3 regions of the Rhizobium sp. P1_B8 genome follow, and region 3 is predicted to be linked to each of the others. Evidence: riboswitches for the same ligand, from Rfam matches in the RefSeq annotation. Region 3 holds a riboswitch; each other region holds the start of a gene.
The links. Region 3 has a riboswitch for thiamine pyrophosphate ahead of thiC (phosphomethylpyrimidine synthase ThiC). Riboswitches for the same ligand answer to the same signal wherever they lie in the genome.
Positions count from the first base shown of each region.

Region 1: it holds a riboswitch for thiamine pyrophosphate, as region 3 does, so the genes downstream of both, AC1D2N_RS21895 (YkoF family thiamine/hydroxymethylpyrimidine-binding protein) here and thiC (phosphomethylpyrimidine synthase ThiC) in region 3, are expected to answer to the same signal.
Region 2: it holds a riboswitch for thiamine pyrophosphate, as region 3 does, so the genes downstream of both, thiM (hydroxyethylthiazole kinase) here and thiC (phosphomethylpyrimidine synthase ThiC) in region 3, are expected to answer to the same signal.

Region 1 is NZ_JBFTZZ010000018.1:25,193-35,173, reverse strand. Features, by position in the region: gene AC1D2N_RS21910 (SDR family NAD(P)-dependent oxidoreductase) at 1-573, opposite strand, end outside; gene soxR (redox-sensitive transcriptional activator SoxR) at 724-1,188, opposite strand; gene AC1D2N_RS21900 (NADPH-dependent FMN reductase) at 1,272-1,868, shown strand; TPP riboswitch at 2,113-2,226, shown strand; gene AC1D2N_RS21895 (YkoF family thiamine/hydroxymethylpyrimidine-binding protein) at 2,217-2,825, shown strand; gene AC1D2N_RS21890 (ABC transporter permease) at 2,838-3,644, shown strand; partial or broken gene AC1D2N_RS21885 (ABC transporter ATP-binding protein) at 3,641-4,451, shown strand; gene AC1D2N_RS21880 (ABC transporter substrate-binding protein) at 4,520-5,530, shown strand; gene AC1D2N_RS21875 (acyltransferase family protein) at 5,712-6,932, shown strand; gene AC1D2N_RS21870 (sugar transferase) at 7,100-7,837, shown strand; gene AC1D2N_RS21865 (F0F1 ATP synthase subunit epsilon) at 7,987-8,394, opposite strand; gene AC1D2N_RS21860 (hypothetical protein) at 8,394-8,633, opposite strand; gene atpD (F0F1 ATP synthase subunit beta) at 8,633-9,981, opposite strand, start outside.
Region 2 is NZ_JBFTZZ010000011.1:15,247-25,227, forward strand. Features, by position in the region: gene AC1D2N_RS14725 (invasion associated locus B family protein) at 1-513, opposite strand, end outside; TPP riboswitch at 1,206-1,302, shown strand; gene thiM (hydroxyethylthiazole kinase) at 1,353-2,156, shown strand; gene thiE (thiamine phosphate synthase) at 2,153-2,788, shown strand; gene thiD (bifunctional hydroxymethylpyrimidine kinase/phosphomethylpyrimidine kinase) at 2,785-3,594, shown strand; gene AC1D2N_RS14745 (GNAT family N-acetyltransferase) at 3,813-4,292, shown strand; gene AC1D2N_RS14750 (glycoside hydrolase family 3 N-terminal domain-containing protein) at 4,316-5,338, shown strand; gene AC1D2N_RS14755 (ABC transporter substrate-binding protein) at 5,382-7,028, shown strand; gene AC1D2N_RS14760 (ABC transporter permease) at 7,087-8,064, shown strand; gene AC1D2N_RS14765 (ABC transporter permease) at 8,066-8,944, shown strand; gene AC1D2N_RS14770 (ABC transporter ATP-binding protein) at 8,941-9,744, shown strand; gene AC1D2N_RS14775 (ABC transporter ATP-binding protein) at 9,741-9,981, shown strand, end outside.
Region 3 is NZ_JBFTZZ010000040.1:27,392-37,372, forward strand. Features, by position in the region: gene AC1D2N_RS32435 (thiazole synthase) at 1-106, opposite strand, end outside; gene thiS (sulfur carrier protein ThiS) at 110-307, opposite strand; gene thiO (glycine oxidase ThiO) at 312-1,289, opposite strand; gene thiC (phosphomethylpyrimidine synthase ThiC) at 1,289-3,112, opposite strand; TPP riboswitch at 3,212-3,344, opposite strand; gene AC1D2N_RS32455 (CobW family GTP-binding protein) at 3,962-4,936, shown strand; gene AC1D2N_RS32460 (DUF1097 domain-containing protein) at 4,975-5,475, shown strand; gene nthB (nitrile hydratase subunit beta) at 5,513-6,256, shown strand; gene nthA (nitrile hydratase subunit alpha) at 6,300-6,917, shown strand; gene AC1D2N_RS32475 (nitrile hydratase accessory protein) at 6,927-7,253, shown strand; gene AC1D2N_RS32480 (CbtB domain-containing protein) at 7,419-7,607, shown strand; gene AC1D2N_RS32485 (CbtA family protein) at 7,621-8,346, shown strand; gene AC1D2N_RS32490 (hypothetical protein) at 8,348-8,611, shown strand; gene AC1D2N_RS32495 (GlxA family transcriptional regulator) at 8,683-9,708, shown strand.

The DNA.
Region 1 (9,981 bases), on a different contig from region 3:
TGGCGATACGCAATTGACGCGGATTCCGTCCGGTGCAAGCTCACGGGCAAGCGCCTTGGAATAGGTCGCAACGAAGGCTTTCGAGGCCGAATAGATCGAGGAACCGGGGCTGCCGCCGGTCAGCGCCGAAATCGAAACCGTGTTGACGATGGCAGCGCCTTCAGCCGCCTTCAATGCCGGCAGCAGCGCGCGCGTCAGCGCCACCACCGATGTCTGGTTGAGCCGCACGACCGCCTCATATTCTGCGTCGGTGAGCGTCGCAGCGGGAAACCGACCAAGCATGGTGCCGGCATTGTTGACGAGCACATCGACCCTGTCGAAGAAGGCGAGAGCATCTTCAGCAAATTGCGCTGCCCCACCGACCGCGGAGAAATCGGCATGCAGCAGCAGCGCCCGTCTTTCGGATTCAGCCGTCAGCAGGAAATCCGGGAGGTCGCGTCCCGGCTTGCGCCCGGTATGGACGATTACTTTCGCGCCGCAGTCCAGGAACTGCCGGGCCACTTCAAGGCCGATGCCGCGACCGGCGCCGGTCACGACCACATTGCGATTTTCGAACAGTCTGGGATGAAACACGAAGCCGTCCTCCTCGCGGACAGTGCCGCCGGTTGCGTCACTCGCCCTTAACATATGAGCACGCCGACCGAAAGAAAGGCGTGCATCGATCTTTCCGGGAGAGACTTGGTCTCGCCCCGGAAACTGCTCTTCCCAAGAAGTTCCAGCCTTTTAGTTTTCGGTCTCCAGAAGCCGCGCGCCTGGCCCCTCCCTGCCGAGCCGGTCGCAGGGATTGCGCAACGGACAGCTTTCGATCGACAGGCAGCCGCAGCCGATGCAACCTGTCAGACGGTCGCGCAGCAGGCTAAGCCGCCTGATTCGCGCGTCGAGATCATCCTTCCAGCGCGCCGACAGCGTCTGCCAGTCGGCGACGGTCGGCGTGCGTCCCTGCGGCAGGGACTCGAACGCCGCCTGGATTTCCGAAAGCGGAATGCCAACACGCTGCGCCACCTTGATGATGCCGAGCCGGCGCAGCACATCGCGGCCATAGCGCCGCTGGTTGCCGCGGGAGCGGATGCTCGAGATCAGCCCCTTGGTCTCGTAAAAATGCAGCGCCGAGACGGCCAGGCCGCTGCGCTCTGCCACTTCACCGACCGTCAGGAGCTTGCCGAGCGGCGCCGCAGGAATTGTATCCATCACCTCTTGACCTCAATATTAGTTGAGGTTTTATAACCTTGGCTCCTGCAATCGTAAAGTCCAATCGCAACAAGGAGCGACGCGTGAAAACACCCACCAGGCTGGCTGTCATCTATGGGAGCACGAGAGAGGGCCGCATCTGCGACCGGGTGGTCAAATGGCTGACGCAGGAGCTCGTCCGCTTCCCGCAATTTGATATCGACATCATCGACCCGCTGGATTTCGCGCTGCCGGCCAACCGTGACATGACGCACCCCGAAATCGACAGGCTCGCCGGACGGCTTGGCATGGCCGACGCCTTCATCATCGTCACGCCGGAATACAATCACAGCTTCACCGCCTCGTTGAAGTCGATCATCGATTTCTTCTTCGAGCCCTGGCAGGGCAAGCCGGTCGCCTTCGTTTCCTATGGCGGCATATCTGGCGGCCTGCGCGCCGTCGAACAACTGCGGCTCGTCTTTGCCGAACTCCACGCCGTGACGATCCGCGATTCGGTCAGCTTTGCCGCACCTTGGAACCGCTTCGACACAGACGGGCGGCTCGACAATCCCGCCGACGCAATGCGTTTGCTCGATCGGATGATGGCGAGGCTGGAATGGTGGACGCAGGCGCTCGTCACTGCCCGCAGCGATCGTCCCTATACCGACACAGAGCGCCGCGCGTCTTTTCGGACGCGCTAAGGACGCTCTATTACTTTGAATCTGCGCATAATCCTTTCCGAAAATCGATTCCGATTTTCGGGGTTATGCGCTAGCCGCCTGAGGCAGAGAGCTCCGGTTCCGTTCCCGGCAGGTACGGAACCATTGGGAACACCCGGACAGGACCTCCGTCCGGGTGTTTCCCGTCGCATCAGGTCCATCCCGACCGCGCAGACGGGTTCGCAATTTTGCTGTTGCGGGGAGGAAACCCCGGTGATAGTTTCCGCGCAAATAACAGGGGAGCTCCGTATCGCCGGGGCTGAGATGTGAGGTGCCAGCCTCTGGACCCTTCAAAGCTGATCTGGGTAATGCCAGCGGAGCGAGGTTCAGATGTTCTCAGGCGCACAGGTGTCACTCTATCCGATGTCCGGCAATTTCGTCGGCATCATTCTTGATGCCGTCAAGGCGCTCGACCCCTATCGCGACCGGCTGCGCATCGAGACCGATGACATCTCCACACTGCTGGTCGGCCCGCCTGACATTCTCTTCGCCGCCATGCACGATCTTTTCGTCGCCGCCGCAAAGACCGGCGAGCATTGCGTCCTGTCAGCCGCCGTTTCACGCGGCTGCCCCGGCGAGCCCGACGACGTCATCTGCGGCGTCAACCCCTCCCTCGGTCAGGCGGAGCCGCTTGCCGAGCGCATAACAGCCGCACTTGCCGCCGTTGAAACCACCACCGAGACCGGCCAGCCGACCGCTGCGCAATTCTCGCTCTACGTCATGGCAACCGGTACCCATATGGACGAGATTTATGGCTGCATCGACTTCCTGAAGCGCTCTGGCACCTTCGACCGTGCCAAGAATTTCTGCACCAGGCTTTCTGGCGATGCCGGTGCCGTCTTCGCAACCATTCGTGAGGCCTTCTATCGCTTCGGCGACCCCGAGGGACATGTTACCCTCGACATCACGGCGTCTGCCAATAGCCCGACGAAAGCCTGAAATCGAACGCTGATGACACTGCCACAACCATCGGCTTCGCGCCTTGCCGCGCTCCGCGCCGCTCTCTACCGGGGCATACCCGCCTTGCTGGCCGGCTGCGTCTTTTTGGCGGCATGGGAACTCTATGTCGATCTTTCCGGTATCAAACCTTCCATCCTGCCGGCGCCTTCGCGCATCGTCATCCAGGGCTGGCTGAACCGCGAGGCGCTGATATCAAACACCTGGCCGACGCTCGGCGCGACACTCGGAGGTTTCGCGCTGTCGCTGGCCTTCGCCTTCGCCGCCTCGATCCTCATGGATTTCGTGCCCTTCATGCGCCGGGCATTGCTGCCGATCTTCATCGCCAGCCAGACCCTGCCGCTGGTGGCGATCGCGCCCCTCGTCGTCCTCTGGTTCGGCTTCGGCCTGTTGCCGAAGATCCTGCTGGTGGCGCTCGTCACCTTCTTCCCGCTGCTCGTCGCCTTGCTGCAGGGCTATGAATCGACTGACCGCGACATCGCCGAATTGCTGAATTCGATGAAGGCGAGCCGCTGGCACATTTTCCGCCTGGCACGGCTTCCCTCCTCGCTGCCCTATTTCTTCGCCGGCCTGCGGATCTCGATCACCTATGCTGTCGTCGGCGCGATCTTTGCCGAATATGCCGGCGCCGCCCGCGGCCTCGGCATCTATATCCTCAACGCCAAGAACAATTTCCGTCCCGATCTCGTGCTCGCCGCCGTCGTCATCAGCGCCGTTCTGACACTCTGCCTCTTCGGAGCGACGCTATTGATCCAGCGCCTCGTCATGCCCTGGCAGCCAACCGCGGAGCGGCGCCGATGAGCGATACAATGGTTGAACTGCACAATATCTCGAAGTCCTTCGACGGCATGAAGGTGCTCGGCGATATTTCGCTCGCCGTCGCAGACGGCGAGTTCGTTTCGATCGTCGGCCCGTCCGGCTCCGGAAAATCGACGGTGCTGCGACTGCTGACCCAGGCACTGCGCCCCGATGCCGGCACCATGCTTTTTAAGGGCGTGCCGCTGGAACAGGCGCCGCATTCCTTCGCCTTCATGCCGCAGCGCGACGCGCTGATGCCCTGGCGCCGGATCATCGACAATGCGGCACTCGGTCTCGAGGTGAAAGGCATGAACCGCCGCGCGGCCCGCGCCGCCGTCGCGCCGCTGTTCGAGAGCTTCGGCCTTGCCGGCTTCGAACACCACTATCCCTCCGAACTGTCAGGCGGCATGCGCCAGCGCGCCGCGCTGCTGCGCACCGTCGTCCAGACCCAGGACATGCTGCTGCTCGACGAGCCTTTCGGCGCGCTCGACGCGCTGACGCGCACGCAGATCCAGGAATGGCTGCAGGGCATGTGGACCGAACACCGTTGGACGGCGCTGCTGATCACCCATGATGTTCGCGAGGCCGTGTTCCTCTCCGACCGGATCTACGTGCTTTCGGCCCGTCCGGCGCGTATCATCCGCGAATTCCGCGTTCCCCTGCCCCGCCCGAGAAGCATTGCCGATCTCGGCTCGCCGGCGGCCCAGGCGATCGAAACCGAAATCCTGCAAACCCTGCTTCATCCTAGAACAGGATGATTTTAGGCCAGTCGGCCTCAAATCTGAATCCTGTTCTGATTTAAAGAGTTAGAGCATGATGTCGTCCGAAAACCGCTCACATTTTTCGGCATCATGCTCTAGAGACCTGAGGAGGTCACCATGCTGCTTCTCACTCGTCGCCAGACGATCTTCGCCGCCATCGCGGCAAGCCTCGCCGGCCGTACCGCCCTCGCCCAATCGGCGCCCGCAAAGGTTCGCATCGCGCTCGACTGGACACCCAACACCAACCATATCGGCATCTATGTCGCCAAGGCGAAGGGCTTCTATGCCGATGCCGGGCTCGATGTCGAGATTCTTCCCTTCACCGACACCAGCGCCGGAACGCTGGTGTCCAACGGCGTCGCCGATTTCGGCATCAGCAGCGAGATCGAGACCCTCACGCAGCGCGCTGGCGGCGGTGACGTGAAGATGGTCTACGGCGTCGTCCAGACGGAAACCGCACGCCTGATCTTCAAGGGCGGACGCGACGACATCAAGAGCCCGAAAGACCTCGACGGCAAGACCTATGGCGGCTTTGGCGGTACCTGGGAGAGCGCGCTGATCTCCGCGATGATCCGCAATGACGGCGGCAAAGGCGACGTCAAGACCGTCACCCTCGGCACCTCCGCCTACGAGGCGCTGGACAATGGCTCGATCGATTTCACGCTGGAGATCTACACCTGGGAAGGCATCGCCGCCGAACTGGAAAACCGGAAGATCGGCCGCTTCCACTATTCCGATTATGGCATTCCCGACGAGCAGACGACGGTCATCGTCTCCAGCGACGCCTATCTCTCCGCAAGTCGGGAACACGCTCGCGCCTTCATCCAGGCGACACGAAAGGGTTATGCCTACTCCGTCGACCATCCCGACGAAGCCTGCGAGCTGCTGATCTCTGGAAGCAACGGCGCACTGATGAACACGGAACTGGTAAAGGCTTCTCAAAAGGCATTGATCGAGGGGCACTTCCTGAAATCCGAGGCCGGCGTGATCGGTAAGCTCGACCCGGCAAAGGCCGAGGGCCTCGGCGGCTTCCTGATGGAGAATGGCATTCTGGTCGATGCGAATGGCGCCGCACTCAAGGAGAAGCCGGACTTTTCCACCTATTATACCAACGAACTTCTCGACTGAGCCCAGCCCTGCCTTGCCCGTCGCGGCTTTCCGCTGCAAAATCGCAGACACGGATTCAGATCTTGGGCCGCTCCGGCCTAAGAGCTGAATCCGTATCTAAATCAAGGAAGTGGTGCATGATGTCGTCCGAGCACCGCTCACACTTTTCGGCATCATGCTCTGGGCAAGGTGGGGAGGCAGGATGCGACAACAGGAGAGACTGGCCGGAGCGGACTTTCTGCGTGCGACGGCCTGTCTGCTGGTGCTCGCCCACCACTTCGCGCTGCGGCTGGATATGCGCAGAATCCCTGACGAACTCGGACCGACCGCACATATCCTCCGCTTCGGCAATTTCGGCGTCGCCATCTTCTTCGTGCTCAGCGGCTTTCTTCTTGCCCATCCCTTCTGGCGCGCGCTCGACGCCGGTAGCGCCATGCCGAGCCTCCGCCATTACGCGATCCGCAGGGCGGCGCGCATCGCTCCGGGCTTCTGGTTCGCCGCCACCATCGGCTTCGCTCTCAGCCTGACGCTGCTTGCCCTGCCGCTGACGCCGGAGCTTGTGCTCCGCTACGTCTCCGGGCTGCTGTTCATGAGCCAGTGGCATTGGCGTACCTTGTTTCCTGTCGAAGCCGACGGGCCGCTCTGGTCCATTGCCTTCGAGGTCACCAGCTATGTGCTCCTGCCGATCTGCTTTCTCCTGCTATTTCGTTTGCCCCTCCTGAGGCGGCGCCCGTTGTTTGCCCGCTTCGCCTGGTTTTGCGTCATCGCAGCCGTACTTCTCGCCCATGTGCTGATTCTGGCCTTATTTCCGCTCGACGACATCGGACGCGGCTGGCAGTACGGCCTGCAGGGCGGCGCGAAGGAGTGGATGCCGAGATATAATCCGATCGGCTTCTTTGCCGTCTTCGCGCTCGGCGCGCTTGCCGCGAGCGTCGAGGTCATGCTCCCAACAAGGCGCGCCTCCTGGTTCGATGTTGTATCGCTCCTGGCGATCGCGGTTGCCGGCTACCGCCTCGTCATATCGCCCGGCGGCTCCGACGAGGCTTACGGCTGGCTCGAAATCCCCTACGGTTTTCCGGTCTTTCCGCTGGCGGTCGCAACGACACTCGTTTCGCTCAGCCATTCGCAACACCTGGGAAGGCTGTTCGACAACGCTCCTGTCCGCTACATCGCAAAGATCTCCTTCGGCATCTATATCTGGCAGGAGATCATCCTGATATTGATCCAGAGACTCGACCCGGGCTCGTTTGGCTTTTCCTCGGAAAATGTCGTCGCCGGCTGGCTGCAATCTTGCGGGCTGGCGGCGGCGCTCATCCTTCTGGTCGCGAGCCTCAGCTACTTCCTGCTGGAAAAACCGGCGATCGATTTCGGCAACCGGCTGACATCTCGCCTACCCAATCGGGCTACTCCTTTCAAAGTATAAATTCCCCAGAAGTGCAACTACAGGCATTAAGGTTAACGCGAAATACTCCCATTTTTGGTGTCTTTAGGGTTATCAAATTCATATTTATACCGATGACAAACGATACGTGACCATGTATCTGTCTCACTGCTGTTCAGTATCGCATCTAAACTTGTGGACCTTGCGTAATGAATGCTTTTACTTCGAAGACGAATTCACGCTTCGATCCGTCTCAGCGTCAGGACAAAACCAAGACCCTGGTTATAGCGAACTCCAACATTCGCCAGCCGGATAGCTTTTCCCCTGTAGAAAGAAAAATGGCGTTGCGGCTGGCCATGAAGCGGTTGATCGACATCGTCGCCTCAGTCAGCGCCCTCCTCGTGCTGGCGCCGCTTTTTCTGGCCATCGCTCTTTTCATCAAACTCGACGATGGCGGTCCGGTGTTTTTCCGCCAGATCCGCTGGGGGCTGAACGGCCGGAAGATCACGGTCTTCAAGTTCCGGTCGATGCGCGCCGAAGCTTGTGATCCAAGCGGCGTTCAACAGACCGTCAAGGGCGACAGCCGGGTGACAAGCATCGGCGCGGTGCTCCGCAAGACCAATATCGACGAGCTGCCGCAGCTTTTCAACGTCCTCAGGGGCGAGATGTCGCTGGTCGGCCCGCGCTGCCACGCTATCAACATGCGGGCAGCCGGCAAGCTCTACGAAGAACTGGTGCCGGACTACCATCAACGCCACATCATGCGCCCCGGCATCACCGGTCTTGCGCAGACACGCGGCTGGCGGGGCCCGACGGCGCGATCGCTGCAAGCCCGCGCCCGCATCGCTTGCGATATCTATTATGTCAGGAATTTCAGCCTGCTGCTCGACCTGAAGATACTGCTCAGGACGGTCGTCATCGAGCTGCGCGGCGGCACGGGCTTCTGAGACGAACTTTGCACGTTGCAAAAGCGGCGATATCGACCGCTTGTTCATTTCAAGCCACCAATGGCGCTGTCTTCCGCCCCCTAAGAGATGGAACGGACACAAAAAAGGCGGCTGTTACAGCCGCCTTTCATCGTCATAGTCGATTGCGATCAGTCCTGTTGAACGATGCCGCTCAGATGCGTCATTTCCATGATGAAGTGCTCGAGCTTCGACTTATGCTCGTGCAACTCGGCATGTTCGAGTTCCCTACGGGCGGCCTCGATGCGGCGGGTCAGCTCGTCCTTTTGGAGTTCTTCGACCGGAACTGCAGATTCAGCAAGCAATGTACAGCCGGTCGGCAGGATATCAGCAAAACCGCCGAACACCACATAGTCCTGTTTCTTACCGGAGGCGAATCGCACGCTTACGACACCAGGCTTGATCGTCGTCATCGTCGGAGCATGGTTTGCCATGACCGTCATTTCGCCTTCGGTCGCAGGAATGACGACCTCAGTCACCATCTCCGACAGCAGCAGGCGCTCCGGTGAAACGAGCTCAAAGTTGAAATTGTCAGCCATCAGTGACTTACCTTCTCGGCTATGGCTTTTGCATCTTGCAATTTTGTCCCGCAGAACGGGCAGTGCAGTATCGCTTGATCGAGATAACCGAGGCCTTCCTCGCTCTGGACAAGACCTACCACCATCATCAGCACACCATTATCGGCGCGATAAACGGTGGGAGCAGCTGGTTCCGGAAGATCCGCCACGACCCCCCTCAGGGAGTCGCAGCAGAATATTTCGTCTAGCGCGTCGCTCATCAAGCAGCTACGAGCTTCTTGGCCTTCTCGACAGCTTCGTCCATAGAGCCGACCATATAGAAGGCAGCCTCCGGCAAGTGATCATATTCGCCGTTGACGAGGCCCTTGAAGCCCTTGATCGTGTCTTCAAGAGCAACCAGTTTGCCCGGCGAGCCGGTGAAAACTTCGGCGACGAAGAACGGCTGCGACAGGAAGCGCTCGATCTTGCGGGCGCGGGCGACGGCAACCTTGTCTTCTTCGGACAGTTCATCCATGCCAAGAATCGCAATGATGTCCTGGAGGGCCTTGTAACGCTGCAGCGTCGACTGGACCTTACGGGCGACTTCGTAATGCTCTTCGCCGACGACCAACGGGTCGAGCATGCGCGACGTGGAGTCGAGCGGATCGACGGCCGGGTAGATACCCTTTTCAGCGATCGAGCGCGACAGAACCGTCGTTGCGTCCAAGTGAGCGAACGAAGTTGCCGGCGCCGGGTCAGTCAAGTCGTCGGCCGGAACGTAAATGGCCTGGACCGAGGTGATCGAGCCGGTGGTTGTCGTCGTGATGCGCTCCTGCATCTGGCCCATGTCGGTTGCGAGCGTCGGCTGATAGCCGACCGCCGACGGGATGCGGCCGAGCAGAGCCGACACTTCGGAACCTGCCTGCGTGAAGCGGAAGATGTTGTCGACGAAGAACAACACGTCCTGGCCCTGGTCGCGGAAGTGTTCGGCGACCGTCAGGCCGGTCAGAGCAACGCGCGCGCGCGCACCCGGCGGCTCGTTCATCTGGCCGTAAACCAGCGCAGCCTTCGAGCCTTCGCCACCACCGTGCTTGTTGACGTTCGATTCGATCATTTCATGGTAAAGGTCGTTGCCTTCGCGGGTGCGTTCACCGACGCCCGCAAAAACCGAGTAACCACCATGCGCCTTGGCGACGTTGTTGATCAGTTCCATGATCAAGACGGTCTTGCCGACGCCGGCGCCACCGAAGAGACCGATCTTGCCACCGCGTGCATAGGGGGCGAGAAGGTCGACGACCTTGATGCCGGTGACGAGGATCTGCGCTTCCGTCGACTGCTCGACATAGGTCGGCGCATCCTGGTGGATGGAGCGCTTGTGGGCGGTAACCAGCGGACCTGCTTCGTCGACCGGCTCACCGATGACGTTCATGATGCGGCCGAGCGTCTCATTGCCGACGGGAACCATGATCGGAGAGCCCGTGTCGGTGACTTCCTGGCCGCGCACGAGACCGTCGGTCGAGTCCATCGCGATGGTACGAACGACGTTTTCGCCAAGGTGCTGCGCAATTTCGAGAACGAGGCGATTGCCGTTGTTGCTGGTTTCCAGCGCGTTCAGGATCTTCGGCAGTT
Region 2 (9,981 bases), on a different contig from region 3:
CGAGCCTTTCTTCAGCGCCGCGGCCGTCTTCGTATCCAGCGCCTGCTGCGCCCAGCATCCGGACTGGTTGCAATTGCGATAGTCGAGTTTGGCGACCGGCTTACCATCGGCATTGATCGACAGGCCGGAGGGCAGGAAGACGTTGAGCGGCAGAAGGGCGGTCAGCATCAGCCGCGGCTTGCCCTTGTCGCCCTTGCCCTGGGAACCGGCCGGCGAAGCTGCGATCGCCAACGTCAGGATATTGACGGGTTTGCCGTCTTTGGCGACTTGCGCGACCTGGGCGACTTCGCAGGCCTCAGTGCCTGCCGAACCGGTGCAGCGATAATACCAGTCGTCGAATTTCTGGGATTTCATGGCCGGCGCCGGTTGAGCGGGCGCCTGCACCTGTTCCGGTCCTTGATCGGTCGGAACAGGTGATTGCGAAAAAGCCGGGTTGGCACAAGCAATGAATATCAAAACAGGGGCGATAGTCGGACGAGTCCGCTTCATGCCGATTCTCAAAAATTTTCTCATTGAAAATACAACTTCAGGAAGATTTTATTCGGGTGTAAAGCCCTATCGCTACAATCCATCATTTAGTCAACCTAAGCGTGTCAGCACGGTAAAGTTTCCGTTAGATATTTACTTCACGTTCTGGGAGATTAAGTCTTGCCTTGGCTGAGACTCGCCCTCAACGAATTCGCCAAGAGATTTCAACGCTCGAATAAAACCGATTGGCGAGGACCATGAGACGACGCGCAACTTACGCGAAGCTGTCCACCTGCCCGCTTGCATTGAAAATTCGACAGATGAACGGATAGGATGAATAATTCCGCACTATCCGCACTGCTGCGAAGTCTTGAAAAGATGAGCCTCGTTCCTTCGAAGAAAAGAGCCGCTCCGGCATCTGTGTTTTTCTCGATGCTCCTCACAAATACAGAGATGTATTTTAGAAATTCATTGCACCCACGGTTGCTACTGTTATTCTTCTCGAAAAGGAGAGGACAGCCGCATGGCAAAACGGCAACGACGAGGGCAGCCCGGAACAGAACCCGCAGACGACATTCTGGAAAACCTGGTCAAGACACGAATCGGCGGCGATCTCTCGTCCTTCATGAAGGGCGATCCAGACCCATAAATCATCCATAGCCATCGTCGCGCCGCGTCGGTCGCAGAATTGTCATTTTCAGGATGACATCAGCCCCGTTCTCTGCGAAAAAGAGCGCGATGAGAGACAGGGGCGTTCGTCGACAGACGGGCTGAGAAGCACCCTTCGAACCTGAACCGGATAATGCCGGCGGAGGGAGTCGCTCGGGGTCGCGGCTTAGCCCGCACGAACCGCCCCGTGCCCGCCCCCGCCTGAAAGGGGCCATATGCAGACCAGGACCACACCAGGAGCGATGCTGAAGGCGATGCGCGAGAAGCCGCCGCTCGTTCAGTGCATCACCAATTACGTCGCCATGAACATCGCCGCAAATGTGCTGCTTGCATCCGGCGCCTCGCCTGCCATGGTGTATGCCGCTGAGGAAGCCGGGGAATTCGCCGGGATCGCCAATGCGCTGACAATCAATATCGGCACGCTGTCGACGCAATGGATCGACGGCATGCAGGCAGCGGCGAAGGCAGCGACATCAGCCGGCAAACCCTGGGTGCTCGATCCGGTCGCCCATTATGCGACGGCTTTCCGCCGCAACGCGGTCGCCGACCTCCTGGCGCTGCGTCCGACCATCATCCGCGGCAACGCCTCCGAAATCATCGCGCTGGCCGGCGGAGAGAGCCGCGGCCAGGGCGTCGACAGCCGCGACCCGGTCGAACAGGCGGAAGGTTCGGCGCGATGGCTGGCTGAACGTCAGCGGGCGGTCGTCGCCGTCACCGGTGCGGTGGATTTCGTCACCGACGGCGAGAAGGCCGTGCGCATCGAAGGCGGATCGGCGCTGATGCCGCAAGTCACCGCGCTCGGTTGCTCGCTCACCTGCCTCGTCGGCGCCTTTGCCGCGACGGCACCCGAAGACACCTTCGGCGCGACGGTTGCGGCACTTGCAACCTTCGCCATCGCCGGCGAAGAGGCCGCACTTGGGGCGGCCGGCCCCGGTTCCTTCTCATGGCGTTTCCTCGATGCGTTAGCTGCGCTCGACCCCGAAACGCTTGACGCCAGGGCGAGGATATCGGCGGCATGAAGGCTTTCGACCTTTCGCTCTATCTCGTCCTCGACCCCGATCTGTGCGCCGGGATCGGCATGGTCGAAACGGCGCGACTTGCCGTTGCCGGCGGCGCGACCATGGTGCAACTGCGTGACAAACATGCCGCCACCATCGGGATGATCGAGACCGGCCGCGCCTTGAAACAGGCATTGGAGGGGACCGGCGCCCTCCTCATCGTCAACGATGATGTCGAGGCGGCAATCGCCATCGGCGCCGACGGTCTGCATATCGGCCAGGAAGACATGGATGCACACAAAGCGCGGACGATGATCGGCCCCGACATGATCCTTGGCCTCTCGGTCGAGACCGCGCCGCTCGCCGCCGCCGTTGATCCTGGTCTGGTCGATTATACCGGCGTCGGACCGGTGTTTGCGACACCGACCAAGGCCGACCACAAGCAGCCGATCGGTTTTGACGGTCTTGCCAAGCTGGTGAAGGCCTCGCCGGTGCCATCGGTCGCGATCGGCGGGCTCAAGGCGGATCATGTCGCCCAAGTGTTCGCCGCGGGCGCGAAAGGGGTTGCCGTCGTTTCCGCCATCTGCGGCACGCCAGATCCTGAAGCGGCCACGCGCCACATCGCCGCAGAAATCCGAAAGGCCCGTGCATGATCCGCAACGTTCTCTCGATCGCCGGCTCCGATCCCTCCGGTGGCGCCGGCATCCAGGCCGATCTCAAGGCCTTTTCCGCCCGCGGCGTCTACGGCATGGCGGTGCTGACCGCGTTGACGGCGCAGAACACGCAAGGTGTCAGCGGTGTGCATCTGGTGCCGCCGCAATTCGTCGCCGACCAGATCAATGCCGTCTTTGCCGATGTCCGCGTCGATGCCGTCAAGGTCGGCATGATCGCCAATGCCGGCATCGCCGACGCCGTTGCCGGTGCGCTGACTGACCACCGCGACATTCCGATCGTCATCGATCCTGTCATGATCGCCAAGGGTGGAGCCGCCCTGCTCGCGCCTGAAGCGGTCGACGTGCTGACCCATCGGCTGCTGCCGCTTGCCACGCTGCTGACCCCGAACCTGCCCGAAGCCGCCGCGCTGCTGCACCAGCCGGTCGCGACAAATCGCGCTGACATGGCGGCGCAGGCCGAACGCCTGCGCGCGCTTGGCCCGGCCGCAGTGCTGGTCAAGGGCGGCCATCTCGACAGCGACGAGAGCCCTGACGTGCTTGCCACCGCCGCCGGCCTGCACTGGTTCGAAGCCAGGCGCGTGCCGACCAAGAACACCCACGGCACCGGCTGCACGCTCTCCAGCGCCCTGGCGGCCGAGCTCGCCAAGGGCGCCTCGGCGCGGGAGGCGGTCGCCATCGCGAAGGAATACCTTGCCGGCGCGGTCGCGGCTGCCGGAAGTCTCACCGTTGGCTCCGGCCACGGTCCGGTGCAGCATTTTCATGCGCTCTGGAAAGACGATATATAAGCACTCGCTCAGCGAACAAGCCGCCAATTGAAAACGGCCCGGCCTCCCGGGCCGTTTTTTCGTTCGGCACCTACTTTGCGTTGAAACCGCGGCGACTGCGGCGGGGCGTCCCTTTCTCTCGTTGAAAAACCTTGTTGACAAGCCCTGCCAGATGGCCAAATCTATGACACTAAAAGGGGATACATTCCGCAATAACGGAATAACTGGAGGAATGACAGGTGCCAGACCTGCTTGTGAGCTTGTATTCCACTGAGCTCGCCGACCTGAGACAGAAGGCCGGCGATGTCGGCGTCTCCATCCGCCCGGCCCTCCCCCCGGAACTGCATCTTATCGTCAGCTGGGTTCGCGAACAGTTCAGCGAGAACTGGGCAAGCGAAGTCACAGTCGCCTTCTCCCGTCAGCCCGTTGCCTGCCTGATCGCCGTCGACGGCGGCAAGCTGCTGGGCTTTGCCTGCTATGACACGACGGCGCGCGGCTTCTTCGGCCCGACCGGCGTCGACCCCGAAGCGCGTGGCAGGGGCATCGGGCTCGCCCTCTTTTCCGCCTGCCTTCAGGCCATGAAGACGCTCGGTCACGCCTATGCCTTCATCGGCGACGCCGGCCCGGTCGATTTCTACGCCAAGACCGCAGGCGCAATCGTCATCCCCGCCCCCGACAAGGGCATCTACGAAGGCATGCTGAGAAGCACGCCGAAATGACCATCTGATCCGGAGTTACAGAATTGTCCTCGACCCCGCTCGCCCTTTTCGTCGGCCTCCCGAATCCCACTATTTCGGATGATGAATTCGCCCTCTTTCGCGAAACCAATCCGCTCGGCCTGTTCGTCGGCCGGCGCAATCAGCGCGAGCCGGAACAGACGAAGCGGCTGATCGACCGCTTCCGCGAGGCCGTCGGCCGCGACGACGCGCCTGTCTTCACCGACCAGGAAGGCGGCCGCGTTCAGCATCTCGATGCCGGCCCCTGGCCGCTCTTCCGCAGTTTCGGCCAGTTTGCCGAACTTGCGCGCCGCGATTTCGATCTCGGCAAAAAAGCACTGCGCCTTTCCTCCCAGGCCATGGGCGCGATGATGACGGAACTCGGCCTTTCCAGCGGCTGCTCGCCCGTTCTCGACCTCGTCTTCGAGACGACGAGTGCGGTCATCGGCGCCCGCTCCTTCGGCCCAGATCCCGATTTCATCGCTGCCCTCGGCCGCGAGGTGGTCGATGGCCTGCTCGAGACCGGCAACATGCCCGTCATCAAGCACATTCCCGGCCATGGCCGCGCGACGCTCGACTCCCACAAGGAGCGTCCGGTGGTCGACGCCAGCCGCGAGACGCTCACCGCGACCGATTTCAGGCCCTTCGTCGCGCTGAAGGATACGCCCTGGGCGATGGTCGCTCATGTCGTCTACTCGGCCTATGACGCGGAGCTGCCAGCGTCCGTCTCGCCTGTTATGCACGACGTGATCCGCAAGGAGATGGGCTATGACGGCGTGCTGATATCAGACTGCATCTTCATGGAGTCGCTCTCCGGCACCCTGCCGGAACGCGTCAAACAGGTGCTCGACGCAGGCTTCGACATCGCGCTCCACAGCCACGGCGACATCCCGGAAAGCGAAGCCGCCGCCAAAGCCGCCCGTCCGCTGACGGAAGCTGCCCTGCAGCGGATCGCCGCCGGCAAGGCCCGCCTCGGCAATCTCAAGATCGATGTCCGCGCCGCCCATGCGCAAGTCGAAGACATGTTTGCAAGCGCGCTGGTCTCCTGACCGGCACGTCATCTCTCACCGCATAAGAAAAGGGGAATAACACATGAAAAAATATCTTCTCGCAGCCGCCGCCCTGACGCTGCTTTCGGGATCTGCCGTGGCGCAGACGATCCTGACGGCGAATATCGAGCCGGCGACGACCTGGGTTCGCAACTTCAATCCGTTCAACCAGACCTCGTCGCGCCAGTCCACGCTCGACTTCATCTACGAGCCGTTGGTCATCTTCAACCGCTTCGACAGCAACAAGCCGGTCTATCGCCTGGCCGAAAGCTTCAAACTCTCCGACGACCTGAAGAGCATCGATTTCAAGCTGCGCCCGAACCTGAAATGGTCGGACGGCAAGCCGTTGACCGCAGCCGACGTCAAGTTCACCTATGATTACCTGAAGAAGTTCCCGGCGCTCGACTTCGTCAGCATCTGGACCTTCATCACCGATATCCAGGCGGTCGACGCCCAGACGGTGCGCTTCACGCTTGCCAATCCGAGCTCGCTCGCCGCCGAGCAGATCTCGCAGCTGCCGATCGTTCCGGAACATGTCTGGAAGGACGTCGCCGATCCGGTCACCTTCGCCAACGAGACCCCTGTTGGCAGCGGCCCGCTGACGGAAGTGCCGCGTTTCACCGGCCAGACCTACGATCAGTGCCGCAACCCGAACTATTGGGATAACGAGCATCTGAAGGTCGATTGCATGCGCTTCCCGCAGCTTGCCGACAACAACCAGATGCTGACCGCAACGGCCGACGGCACGCTCGACTGGGGTGTCTCCTTCATTCCCGATATCGACAATGTCTACGTGTCCAAGGATCCGGCGCATTTCCACTACTGGTATTCGCCAAGCAGCATGGTCGCCTTCCTGTTCAACTTGGAAACGGCGAACGAGAACAACAAGAAGGCCTTCAACGACCTGAAGTTCCGCCGCGCCGTCTCGATGGCGCTCGACCGCAAGACGATGATCGACGTCGCCGGCTACGGCTATCCGACGCTGAACGAAGACCCCGGCCTGATGGGCGAGCTCTACAAGAGCTGGGCGGACCCATCCGTCAAGGCCGACTTCGGCAAGTTCGCAGCCTATGATGCCGACGCCGCCAAGGCCCTGCTCGACGAGGCGGGCTACAAGGACAAGGACGGCGACGGTTTCCGCGACAATCCCGACGGCACCAAGATCTCCTTCTCGATCATCGTCCCCAGCGCCTGGACCGACTGGATCGACACCGTCAACCTCGCCGTCGAAGGCATGCAGGCGGTCGGCATCGACGCCAAGATCGAAACGCCGGAGGAAGCCGTCTGGACCGGCAACCTCATCAACGGCACCTTCGATGCGGCGATCAACAGCCTGCCGGCATCGGCTTCGCCCTATTACCCCTACAAGCGCGCTTTCAGCGCTTCGGATAAGGGCAAGACCCGCTTCACCGCGCAGCGCTGGTTCTACCCGGAGGTCGAGAAACTCGTCACCGAGTTCACCCAGACCGCCGATCTTGCCAAGCAGAAGGACGCGATGAACAAGGCGCAGCGCATCGTCGCCGAAAACATGCCGATGATTCCGGTGTTCAACAATCCGAACTGGTATCAGTACAACACCAAGCGCTTCACCGGCTGGTCGACCAAGGAAAACCCCTTCGTCAATCCGTCGATCTCGCGGACCAATCCGGCACGCCTGCTGAATCTGCTCGCTCTCGAGCCGGTCAAGTAAGCATCACGATCTCCGGAAGCGGCGTAGAAAGCGCCGCTTCCGTCACGACGGAGTCCCCATGGCTTTCCTGCTTCGCCGCCTCGTCTTCTACATGGCAGCCTTCATCGCGGCAGCGACGATCAATTTTTTCCTGCCGCGGCTGATGCCGGGCGATCCGGTGCAGATCATGTTCTCGAGCGCCGGCACCGAATTGCCGCCGGAAAGCCTGCAGGCGTTGAAGCTCACCTTCGGCTTCGTCGACGGTCCGCTCTGGCAACAATATCTCACCTATCTCGGCAGCATCTTCACCGGCGATCTCGGCCGCTCGATCAAGTATTTCCCGCTGCCCGTCACCTCGGTGCTCGGCCATGCGCTCATCTGGACGGTCGGGCTGATGGGCACGGCCACCATCGTGAGCTTCGCGCTCGGCACCTTCCTCGGCATCGTCGCCGCCTGGCGTCGCGGCAGCAAGTTCGATGTCGTCGTCTCCGTCGGCGCGATTTTTGCCACCTCGGTGCCGGCCGTCGTCACCTCGCTGATCGTGCTCTTCATCTTCGGCTTCACGCTCGGCTGGTTTCCGAACGGTTATGCCGCCGACCCATCACTCGATCCGGCCTTCAGCCTGCAATATATCGGCAGCCTCGCCTATCATGGCATCCTGCCGATGGTGACGCTCTGCACCGTGCTGATCGGCGGCTTCACCGTCACCATGCGCAACAACATGATCAACCTGCTCGGCGAGGACTATATCGTCATGGCCCGCGCCAAGGGCCTTTCCGACCGGCATGTGATGCTCTGGTATGCGGCGCGCAACGCCCTGCTGCCGACCGTCTCCAGCCTTGCCATCGCCATCGGCACCATCCTCGGCGGTTCGCTGGTGACGGAGGTCGTCTATAACTATCCCGGCCTCGGCAATATTCTCTATCAGGCGATCCTCGCCCGCGACTATCCCGTCATCCAGGGCCAGCTCCTCATCATGACCGCGACCATGCTGATCGCCAATTTTATCGTCGACGTCAGCTATGTGCTGCTCGACCCGCGGCTGAAGGGAGCATGAGATGAAGAACCTGCTTCAAAACCGCAAGGCGCTGATCGGCCTCGTCATCATCGCTTTCATCGTCTTCGTCGCGATCGCAGCGCCCCTCCTGACGCAATACGACCCGGCCGCCCGCACCGGACGACCGCACCAGGCGCCGTCACTCGACCATATTCTCGGCACCACCCGCATCGGCCAGGATGTCTTCGCCCGGCTGATCTACGGTGCCCGCACCTCGCTTGCCGTCGGCTTCGGCGCCGGCCTGCTGATCACTCTCGTCGGCACGGCACTCGGCATCATCTCCGGCTATCGCGGCGGCAAGACCGACGAGATCATCAGCTTCTTCACCAATATGGTGCTGGTCGTTCCGAACCTGCCGCTGCTCTTGGTGCTTGCCGCCTTCATCGGCCAGGCAAGCCCCCTCGTCATCGCCCTCATCCTCGGCGCCACCTCCTGGGCCTGGGGCGCACGCGTCACCCGTGCCGAAACGCTCTCCGTCAAGCAGAAGGATTTCGTCAAATCGGCCGAGATGATGGGTGAGCCGCAATGGCGCATCATGACATTCGAGATCTTTCCCAACGTGATTTCTATCGTCGGCATCAATTTCATCGGCAGCGTCATCTTCGCGATCATCACCGAAGCGACGCTGGAATTCCTCGGCCTCGGCGATCCGAGAGCGATCTCCTGGGGCACCATGCTCTACAACGCGCAGAAGGCCTCGGCCCTTTCGGTCGGCGCCTGGTGGGATATTCTCACCCCCTGCTTCGCGCTCGCCTTCCTCGGCATCGGCATGTCATTGCTGAACTTCGCCGTCGACGAGATCGCCAATCCACGGCTGCGCACCGGCAATCATCTGAAGCGCTGGTCCCTGCTCGTCCGTTCCGGGGAGGGCCGCCTGTGACGCAGCCGCTGCTCTCGGTGAGGAATCTGACAATCGATTATATCGGCGAGGAAAAGGATTTCCGCGCCGTCAAGGATGTCAGCTTCGATATCGCACCCGGCGAGGTCTTCGGCCTCGCCGGCGAATCCGGCTGCGGCAAGAGCACCATCGCTTTTGCCATCAGCCGCCTGCACAAGCCACCGGCGCTGATCCGCAAGGAAAGCCGCATCCTGCTCGATGGCCGCGACGTGCTCAGCCTCGACCGGCAGGCGCTCAGTGCGTTCCGCTGGCGCGAGGTCGCCATGGTCTTCCAGAGCGCCATGAACTCGCTGAACCCGGTGCTGCGCATCGAGACGCAATTCTACGACATGCTACGCACTCACAAGAACATGAGCCGCGTGGAAGCCCGCGAGCGCACCGCCGAGATGCTGACGCTCGTCGATATCGCGCCGGATCGCATGCGCGACTATCCGCACCAGTTTTCCGGCGGCATGCGCCAGCGCATCGTCATCGCCATCTGCATGGCGCTCGATCCGAAGCTCGTCGTCATGGATGAGCCGACGACGGCGCTCGACGTCGTCGTCCAGCGCGAAATCCTGCAGCGCATCAACGAACTGCGTCGCAGCTTCGGCTTTTCCGTGCTGTTCATCACCCATGATCTCGGGCTGATGGTGCAGTTCTGCGACCGCATCGGTATCATGCTCGCCGGCAAGCTGGTGGAGCAGAACACGGCCGAGGCGATCTACAGGACGCCCAAGCATGACTACACGAAAAAGCTCTGGGCCTCCTTCCCCTCGCTGCATGGAGGAGTGCTGCTATGACAGACGCCATTCTCGCACTCGACCAGGTGACGAAGACCTTCGGCCATGGTTCCGGAGCCGTGCATGCGGCACGCGCCATCTCGTTTTCGCTGCATGCCGGGCGGGCGCTGGCGCTCGTCGGCGAATCCGGCAGCGGCAAGACCACCTGCGCCCGCATGGCGATGCGCGAATATCTGCCGACATCCGGCCGGATTCTCTACAAGGGCCGGCCTGTCGAGGCGGCGAAATCCGCTGAGA
Region 3 (9,981 bases):
CCGCGCCGGACCGGCTCACCGCCTCGGCAAGGACGGCCGGCGAAGGATAACGCGCGGTACCGAGCAGAAGCCGCGAAGACAGTGCAGCATCATAAAGAGAAAGCATGGATCAACCTCCCTGCATCGGGGACAGGATTTCGATACGGTCACCATCGTCCAGCCGGTGAGCGGCTCGGTCCTCGCGATGCACGAGATCTCCGTTGACGGCGGTTGCCAACCAGTCGCCCTCGTATTCCAGAACATGAAGAAGTTCGGCCAGGGTTACGGCCTCGCAGACCTGGGTTTCGCCATTGATAATCAGTTTCATGGGGTTAGCCTTTCAGACGTGAATGTCGCGCGAGGAGAATATCGGCGGCCCGCACAGCCATGGCGGGGGCCAACAGGAAGCCATGCCGATGCATGCCGGCGATGGCGAGCCCCTCCTCTGTTTCGATTACTTGCGGAATGTTGTTGGCAAACGCCGGACGTATGCCAGTCCCGGTCTCGACAACGCGTGCCTCGCCAAACGCCGGATGCAGCGTATAGGCCGCGTTCAGGAATTCCATGAGCGAACGCGCGGCAATCGGTCCGTCATCTTCGGCCTCGATCATCGTCGCCCCGACCATGAAACGGTGATCGTCGCGGGGCACGATATAGATCGGATGGCGTGGATGCAGCATCCTGATCGGCCTGGAAAGCGTCACATCCGCAGTTTCCAGATAGAGCATTTCGCCTCGCACGCCGCGCATGCCGGAAAGTCGCGGTATCGCCGCTGGCCCGGTGCAGTCGAGCACGCGGGCAAATCGCCGGTCTTGCGGCTCGTGTCCGCCGAAATGGAAGACGACGCCACGCTCGCGGAGCCTGCCGGCTAGTCTGGCCAGTGCGCGGCGTGGATCGAGATGCGCTTCCTGCTGGAAGAAAAGAGCCTTTTCGAAGCGGCCGGCAAGTGCAGGTTCGAGGTCGGTCACACCCTTGCGATCGATCCAGACATGACCGGTCGTGCGCGCCGCAAACCGGACGAGATCCGGAAGGTCACGCGGCTGCGCCACGACCAGAGTACCGCGGCGACGAACCTCGCCGGGCACGGCCTCCTCCCACCATCCGGCCGCGCCCAGGCCCAATGTCAGGACAATCTCTTCGGCCGCCTCCCGTTCGCAATAGGGTGCGAGCATTCCTCCAGCAAAATGCGAGGCGCCAAGTCCCGCCGCGCCGGCTTTTTCGATCACCTCGACCGAAAAGCCCCGCCTGATGAGTTCATGGGCCGCCGCGAGGCCGGCAACGCCGGCTCCTTTGACGAGAAAGGTAGACATTATGCGTTACCCGGAAGGTCTGCGACCGGCATGTAAAGATCGCCGCCATCGCGGTATTTGGCGGCCATGGCTTGCAACCCCTCCCTCTGCGCTTCGGCGCGGATATCGTGCGAAATCCGCATCGAGCAGAATTTCGGGCCGCACATGGAGCAGAAATGCGCCACCTTATGCGCCTCCTTCGGCAGCGTTTCGTCGTGGAAGGAACGGGCGGTTTCCGGATCGAGCGAGAGGTTGAACTGGTCCTCCCATCGGAACTCGAAACGGGCGCGCGACAACGCATCGTCGCGCACCCGCGCCGCCGGATGGCCCTTGGCGAGATCGGCGGCATGTGCCGCGATCTTATAGGTGATGACGCCCACCTTGACGTCGTTGCGGTCCGGCAGGCCGAGATGTTCCTTGGGCGTCACGTAGCAGAGCATGGCGGTGCCGAACCAGCCGATCATCGCAGCCCCGATGCCGGACGTGATGTGGTCATAGCCCGGCGCGATATCGGTGGTTAGCGGTCCGAGCGTATAAAAAGGCGCCTCGCCGCAAACCGCGAGCTGCTTGTCCATGTTTTCCTTGATCTTGTGCATCGGGACATGGCCGGGACCTTCGATCATCACCTGGCAATCCTTCGCCCAGGCGATTTTCGTTAACTCGCCGAGCGTTTCCAGTTCTGCGAACTGCGCCGCATCGTTGGCATCAGCGATCGAGCCTGGCCGCAGGCCATCACCGAGCGAGAAGGAAACGTCGTAAGCGCGGCAAATGTCGCAGATCTCCTCGAAATGCTCGTAGAGAAAACTCTCCCTGTGGTGGTGCAGACACCACTTGGCCATGATCGAGCCGCCGCGGGAAACGATGCCGGTGACGCGATTGACGGTCAGCGGAATATAGGCGAGCCGCACGCCGGCATGGATGGTGAAATAGTCGACGCCCTGCTCGGCCTGTTCGATCAGCGTATCGCGATAGACCTCCCAGGTGAGGTCCTCGGCAACGCCGTTTACCTTTTCGAGTGCCTGGTAGAGCGGCACGGTACCGATCGGCACCGGCGAATTGCGGATGATCCATTCGCGGATATTGTGGATGTTTCGGCCGGTCGACAGGTCCATGACGGTGTCGGCACCCCAGCGGATCGCCCAGACCATCTTCTCCACTTCTTCCGCCATGGACGAGGTAACAGCCGAATTGCCGATATTGGCATTGATCTTTACCAGGAAGTTCCGGCCGATGATCATCGGTTCGGATTCTGGATGGTTGATATTGGCGGGAATGATCGCTCGGCCTTCCGCGACTTCCCGACGGACGAAATCCGGTGTCACGAAATCCGGGATATGGGCGCCAAAACTTTCGCCGTCGCGGATGAGAGCTTCCTTGGTCGCCTGTCGTCCGAGGTTTTCGCGAATGGCGATGAATTCCATTTCCGGCGTGACGATGCCGGCCCGCGCATAAGCGAGCTGGGTAACGGCCCTCCCCGCCTTCGCCTTGAAAGGCTGGCTGCGAACGGGGAATTCCGGCGTCAGCCTGTCGCCTGAAACAAAGCCGTTATCCTCCGGCCTGACGATGCGGCCCCCGTAGGATTCAACATCACCGCGAGCAAGAACCCAGCTTTCGCGCAGGCGTGGCAGGCCTGCATCGATGCGGATTTCGGCACCTTCTGCGGTGTAGGGACCCGAAGAATCGTAGACAGTGACTGGCGGTTCGCCAGAGGTCGGATGCAGTGCGATCTGACGCATCGGTACGCGGATATCCGGATGAATGGTGCCTGCTTTCAGGACTTTCGCGGAGGCGGGAAGCGGACCTGTGGTGACGACCGGAGTGAGTTTGGTGGCTGCAATATTCATGGTTCGAGGCTCCAAGTTTTGACGTTTGGAGACCCAGTTCCAGTGTTGGAATGATGAAAAAACGCCGTGGATTCCGAAGGACGGATACCCGCCCTCGCTGCCGCAGCGCCCGCACCGTCCCTACGCCAGTATGAACTGGATCAGGTTCAACGGGTCACTGCGCCTCGGGCGGCCAAAGCCGATCCGACCAGCAGTATCTCAGCCCCTTGGCGGGACCCCCCTGGTGAATAGGGCTAAGCTATTGTGAGAAATGCCGCTCCGTCAAGCCCTTAGGGCACCATTGAGAACCCATATCCCGACCGCTTGAGTTCTGTTCATCGCGCCGCTGGGCTGACTGGCTTCGTGGAGTTTAGCGAATGTGGCATGCTCAGCGCCGCCCCAATTCCCCGCCAGAACCTCCAGGAACGCAAAGCAATCGCCAACGGCTCGGTGCCCATCCGCTGTCACCCGACCACCCCTAGCGGCACCACTTTCGCCGGCGACAATAGAATGCCCTCGAAAAGCCAACTTGCGCATGGCGTCTCTCGCCAAAGCTGCGCAAACCAGACTGTTTTTCATGCCCATCCTGTCAATGATCGGGAAAAGGGCAATAAGATCAATAATTAGACGGTATGATCGGTTTTTAATCAAAAATCAAAAAGCTCATCATTTTGGCAGAATTTGCGGTTTATTTGGCCGAATATGAAACATCAGGTCTCTTGCCTCGTGACGGTATTGCAAGTGTAATTCTCCTCGTCTGATCGGCGCTTACGGCGTAATCAGACCAGCAAACAGCAGCGGAGCCGCCTTTTCAGCCCGGTCATTTGGCCGAGACGGCGGAGGCGTGCTCGGACGGCAAGGGGATGAGGCATGACAAAGCTTGCGACGACAATTCTGACCGGGTTTCTCGGGACCGGCAAGACCACGCTTCTCAATCACCTGCTCACCTCAATCGAAAACGAGAGCGTAGCGGTGATCGTCAACGAATTTGGGGAGGTCGGCATCGATGGAAAGCTCGTGGTGCCGACGGCGGACGAGGTCATCGAGCTGAACAATGGCTGCATCTGCTGCACTGTCAGGGGCGATCTCATCGCCGCGATCGGCGAACTGCTGCGCTCCGGACGGCCAATCGACCGCATCATCATCGAGACTTCGGGTCTTGCCGATCCGGCGCCGGTCATCCAGTCCTTCCTGCTCGACGAAACGCTCGCCAGGCGGCTGCAGCTTGATGCGATCGTGACCGTCGTCGATGCCCGCCATATGAAGCAACAGCTCTCTCAGGACGAGGCGAGGGAGCAGATCAGCTTTGCCGACGTGCTGCTGCTCAACAAGATCGACCTGGAGAGCGCCGAGGACCTTGCCGCCACCGAGCAGCAATTGCGCGGGATCAATCCGCTTGCCCGGATCATCCGGACGAGGGATTGCAAGGTCGAGCTCTCCGCGGTGCTCGACGTCGGCGCCTTCGACCTCAAGAACATCCTGTCTATCGACCCCGATATTCTCAAGGACCATGAACACGAGCACGACCAGAGCATCGGTTGCGTGGCGATCCAGGACTTCGGCCCGCTCGATCCAGCGGCGCTGAACGTCTGGCTCAATCGCCTGGCTCAGGAGATCGGCACGGACCTCTTCCGCATGAAGGGCGTGCTGAATCTCCACGGCGAGCAGCGCCGCTATGTCTTTCACGGCGTGCACATGACGCTTGAAGGACGCCCCGGAAAGGCCTGGGGGCCTTCGGAAAAGCGGCTCAACGAAATCGTCTTCATCGGCAGAAACCTCGACGACGCGATGCTTCGAGACGGCTTCATGAGCTGCCTCAGCCAGCAGCGCGCGCTGGCATCCTGATGCGCATCCGCCCAACCCCTCAACAAGGAGACAGACCCATGCCCCCGCTCGTTGCCGCAATGATCAGCCTCGGTGTGCTCGGCGCCATCGACACCTATATCACCGCGACGATATTTCCCGTTCCCGTGTGGGTCACCTTCATCGCCTGGGCGTCGTTCTTCGCCTGCGGCGGCGGAAACCAGGGGCTGGTCAAATCGATCGTTTCCAACTGGACCGGCATCGGCATCGCCTCGATCACGCTGCTGATCATCCAGTATGGCCCGGCCCACCCGATCTTTGCGGCGATCCTGGTCGGCGCCGGCACCTCAGCAATGATCCTGGCCTCGGCCATCCCGATCTTGAACTTTCCGCCGGCGATCGTCTTCGGCTTCGCCTCTCTCGTCGGCACCAGCGCGGCGACGGACACGACGATCGTCACCTCAGGTCTCAATCATCCGACCCTCGTCGCCATGGCCGCGATGCTGCTCGGCGGCGTCTTCGGCCTGCTCTCGGAAATCGGAACCCAGCTTCTGGCCGGCAAGAAATCCGCGACCGCCTGAGCGTCATCGTCACCATTCACCATAAAGGAACGATCCCATGAAACTTCAGCATTATCTTGGCGGCCTTGAGGGGCTGGGGCCCGTGAGCACCGAAACGCGCGTTTTCGTCGATGTCTGGGAAACCAGGATCTTCGGCATCCATACGGCGATGATGGCGCTGTCGCCGCAGCTTCCCCTTCCCGAGACGCCATCGACGTTCAAGACCATCTGGACCTGGGCGGACCTCAGGAAAGGGGCGGAGTCCCTCAATCCGTTCGATTATTTCAGGTTTCGCTATTACGAGAAGTGGCTCGGCGGAATATCGGGATACTTCATCGACAACGGCTATATCACGGCAGAAGAGCTCGATGCGCTGACGGAGGAATATTACAACGAGCCGTCGAAGCCGCTGCACGAGGCCGGCGATGAGGCGATCGACCGGCGCGTCGTGCAATATCTAGTCGAAGGCGACAGCCCCAAGCGCGACGTCGGCGTGACCTTCGAATTCAAAGTCGGCGATACGGTGGCGATCCGCGATGTGCCGACCGTCGAGCATACGAGGCTGCCCGGTTTCCTCCGCAACAAGTTCGGAACGATCGAGACCGTCTATGACGGGGCTTACACCTATCTCTGCGACACCGGCCCCGACGGCGTCGGCGCGGCGATGCCGGTCTACTGCGTTCGCTTCGAACCGAGTGACCTCTGGCCCGATAATGCCGAGAAGAATTTCAGCCTCTATGCCGATCTCTACGCCCACTATGTCGAGGCACCGGAAGCCGGCGAAGCCTCCAAGGCCGCCTGAGACGCACACCAGTCGCCGCCATTCCAGTCAAGGAGCCACAACAATGATGGACCGTTTTCACTATCGCCAGGACCGGGAAGCCTACAGCGCCGCCCGCGTCAAAGCCCTGGAAGCCCTGCTGATCAAAAAGGGCGTGATCACCGACAAAACCGTCGATACAGTCCTCGATTTCTTCGAGACAAAGATGGGGCCGTTCAACGGCGCCAAGATCGTCGCGCGCGCCTGGGTCGACCCGGCGTTCAAGGACAGGCTCGTCGCCGACACGCCGAAGGCCATCGCCGAACTTCAGTTGCCCGAGGGCATGGCGGGTGCCGAGGGCGAACACATGCGCGCGGTGGCCAACGCCCCCCATGTCCATAACCTCATCATCTGCACGCTTTGCTCCTGCTATCCGTGGCCGGTGCTCGGCCTGCCACCCTACTGGTACAAGGACCCGACCTTCCGCAGCCGTGCCGCCCGCGAGCCGCGCGCCGTACTGACGGAGTTCGGGCTGGCGGTTCCCGATGCGGTCGAGATCAAGGTCTGGGATTCCAGCGCCCAGATCCGCTGGTTCGTCGTGCCGGAACGCCCGGCCGGCACGGACGGGCTTTCCGAAGCGGAACTCGAGGCCCTGGTCACGCCCGAAGCGATGATGGGTGTCGCCGTCGCCAGGGCAGCGTGAGGAGGGGACATGCTGACGCAATTCGAGCATTTCGCCGTCACCGAGATGATGGGCAGCACCGACAACCCGCCGCGGGCGAACGGCTCGCTCTGCTTCGGCAGCGAGTGGGAGCGAAAGGCCTTCGGCATGGCGCTTGCGCTCGCCAAGGACGGCTTTTTCGAATGGGACGACTTCCGCGACGAGCTGATCAGCACGATCAGCGCCTGGGAAGCGGCCCATCCAGTCGATCGATCCTCCTGGAATTATTATGACCAGTTCCTGGCCGCCCTCGAAAAGGCCGTGGCGAAATCCGGCGTCATCGACGCAGACGAGATCAAGGCCGCCTTCGCGGCCTGATCACCATAGAGCGCCGCGCGTCCCGCAGGACGCGCCAAGGACGTTCTATCACTTTGAATTGGCGCATGATCCTTTCCGAAATCGATTCCGATTTTCGGGGTTATGCGCTGGCCCTTCAGTCAACATGTTATCGGCGCCAAAGGCGCCATGTCGAAAGGTTTTCCGATGTCCACGCCCTATATCGTCTCATCCTCGGCACCTGTTGCCACCGCTTCCGCCACGAGGCTGCTTCAGTCGGCGATTGCCGCCTGCCTTGGCCTCATGATCGTCGGCTTTGTCGGCTTCTCGCATATCGAAATCGTCCACAATGCTGCGCATGACTCGCGCCACGCCAACGCGTTTCCGTGCCACTGAGAGGAGAATGACAATGTCGCTGTTTCGCTCGATCGTCTTCACCGCGGTGCTCGTCGGCAGTATCGTCGGAACCGCTGTCACGGCCGTCCAGTTCTTCGGCACGAGCCAGCTCATCGCCAAGGCTGAAGTCTACGAGAAAGCGGGTGAGGCACTGCCGGCGGCAGGCGCCGCAGCCGCTATTCCCGCGGGACACGATCATGCGGCGATGGCCGCTCATGACCATGAAGAGGGAGGTTGGGAGCCGGCCGACGGCGTCGAGCGGACGGCCTTCACGCTGGCCGCCAACATTCTCACTGCCATCGGCTATGCGCTGGCGCTGACCGGGCTGATCTCGATGCGCGGCAAGGCGCTCGGCTGGCGCGAAGGGCTGATGTGGGGGCTGGCGGGTTTTGCCTGCGTGATGATCGCGCCGTTGCTGGGATTGCCGCCCGAACTGCCGGGCACGCCATCCGCGCCGCTTGCCGACCGGCAGGTCTGGTGGATAGCGACGGCGGCTGCGACGGCTTGCGGCCTCGCCCTGATCGCCTTTCACAGGAAGCCGTGGACGGCGGTCGCCGCCATCGTGCTGATCGCGGCTCCGCATGTGATCGGTGCGCCAGCCGCGCCAGAGGGCCGGCATGCGCTGGCTCCGGAAGCGCTCGAACATCAGTTCATCGCCGCCGCAGCCATGACCAGCCTCGTCTTCTGGGCGCTGCTCGGATCGCTGACGGGCACGTTCTTCCGGCGTTTCGAGGCATAGGGTGGAAGAGTTGCACCTGACATGGCGCGAGGATATCAACTCGCTGCAGTTTGACGCCGGCAACGGCGGCCACTGTTTCGTCCACCGGTTTGCGCTGCGGACATTGCTCGGCGCCAGGCCTTCGCCGGACGAATGCCTCGCCTTCGCCAGGCGGAACGCCCCTGCGTTGCTCAGTGCCGCCCGGCAGAGGATCGAGGCCGGCGAGGCACCGGCACAGCGGAATTTTCATCTCGACAGCCGGCAGATCCGCCGCAGCCTTTCGTAAGCTGGCAGGCTAATTGCATGAATTGAACATGCGGGCGTTTCCGGATCCGCATCGCAACAGGGGTCAAGGCAATGCGCATTGTTATTCTTTCCCCGCCCGGGGTCCAGTCTCTAGATATCGTCGGCCCCGCCGAGGTCTTCTGGGAAGCCGCCCAAAGGCTTGGCGACACGGATGCATACGACATACAGATCATGTCGACAGGAGCGGCGTCCGTCAACGGAACGGGCAAACTCCGGTTCCTCGCCGACCGGACGATCTTCGACCCGGACGAGCCGATCGACACGCTGCTTGTAGCTGGCGATCCGTCGTTCCAGACGATCGATCCCGAGGTTATCGCGTGGCTGCAGCGGCGGGTGCCGACGGTCCGGCGCTTCGGGTCGATCTGTACCGGCGTGTTCCTGTTGGCGGCTGCGGGGCTGCTCGACGGAAAGAACGTAACGACGCATTGGGAATGTGCCGGCAAGTTCGCCAGGGACTTTCCGGCAATCGATCTCGATCCCGATGCGATCTATATTCGCGACGGTGCACTCATAACGGCTGCGGGCGTCACATCGGGCATCGATCTGGCGCTCTCGCTGGTCGAAGAAGATCACGGGCGCGATGTCGCGATGATCGTTGCCCGCTACATGGTGATGTTCATGAAGCGTCCAGGCGGACAATCGCAGTTCAGCGCCCATCTCGTCGGCCAGATGTCGGAAACGACGCTGATCCAAAAGGCGCAGGAATATGTGCTGGCAAACCTCGGCGCTTCGCTCGCTGTAGATGATCTGGCGCAGAAAATAGGCATGAGCAAACGCAATTTCGCCCGGGTGTTCCGCCGCGAGCTCGGCATGACGCCAGCGGACTTCGTCACGGCGGCGCGAACCGACGCTGCCCGCCGTCTGCTGGAGGATACCGCCCAGCCGCTGCAGAAAATCGCCGCCATGTGCGGCTTTAGCGACGTCAATGCGATGCGCCGCGCCTTTGCGCGAACGATCGGAGTGAGCCCTAACCACTATCGCGGCCGCTTTCAACGTTCCGCGCCTGCCGGTATCGAACGATCCAAGTATATGATTTATGAGACCCGCCATGCGCGCCGACAGGAGCTGCGATTGTAATGGACGTTCATGCCCTAATCCCCGAAAATTGAAGGGGGACTCAGGTCAGAGGAAAATCCCGGCGGATTCGGTTGTGATCTTGCATCCGAAACTTACGCAACGAAGACCAATCACCGTTGGCGTTTCTCATGCGCAGCGGCCTGACAAAACCTAGCTCTTGAGAGGATATGAACTTCTGACCCGCCAATCGCGGGCAGAGCTTACTCTAGCCATTTGCGACCGTGCTCTTGAAAGCGGTTGCGACAGAGAATCTAGACAAACTGTCTTCCAAGT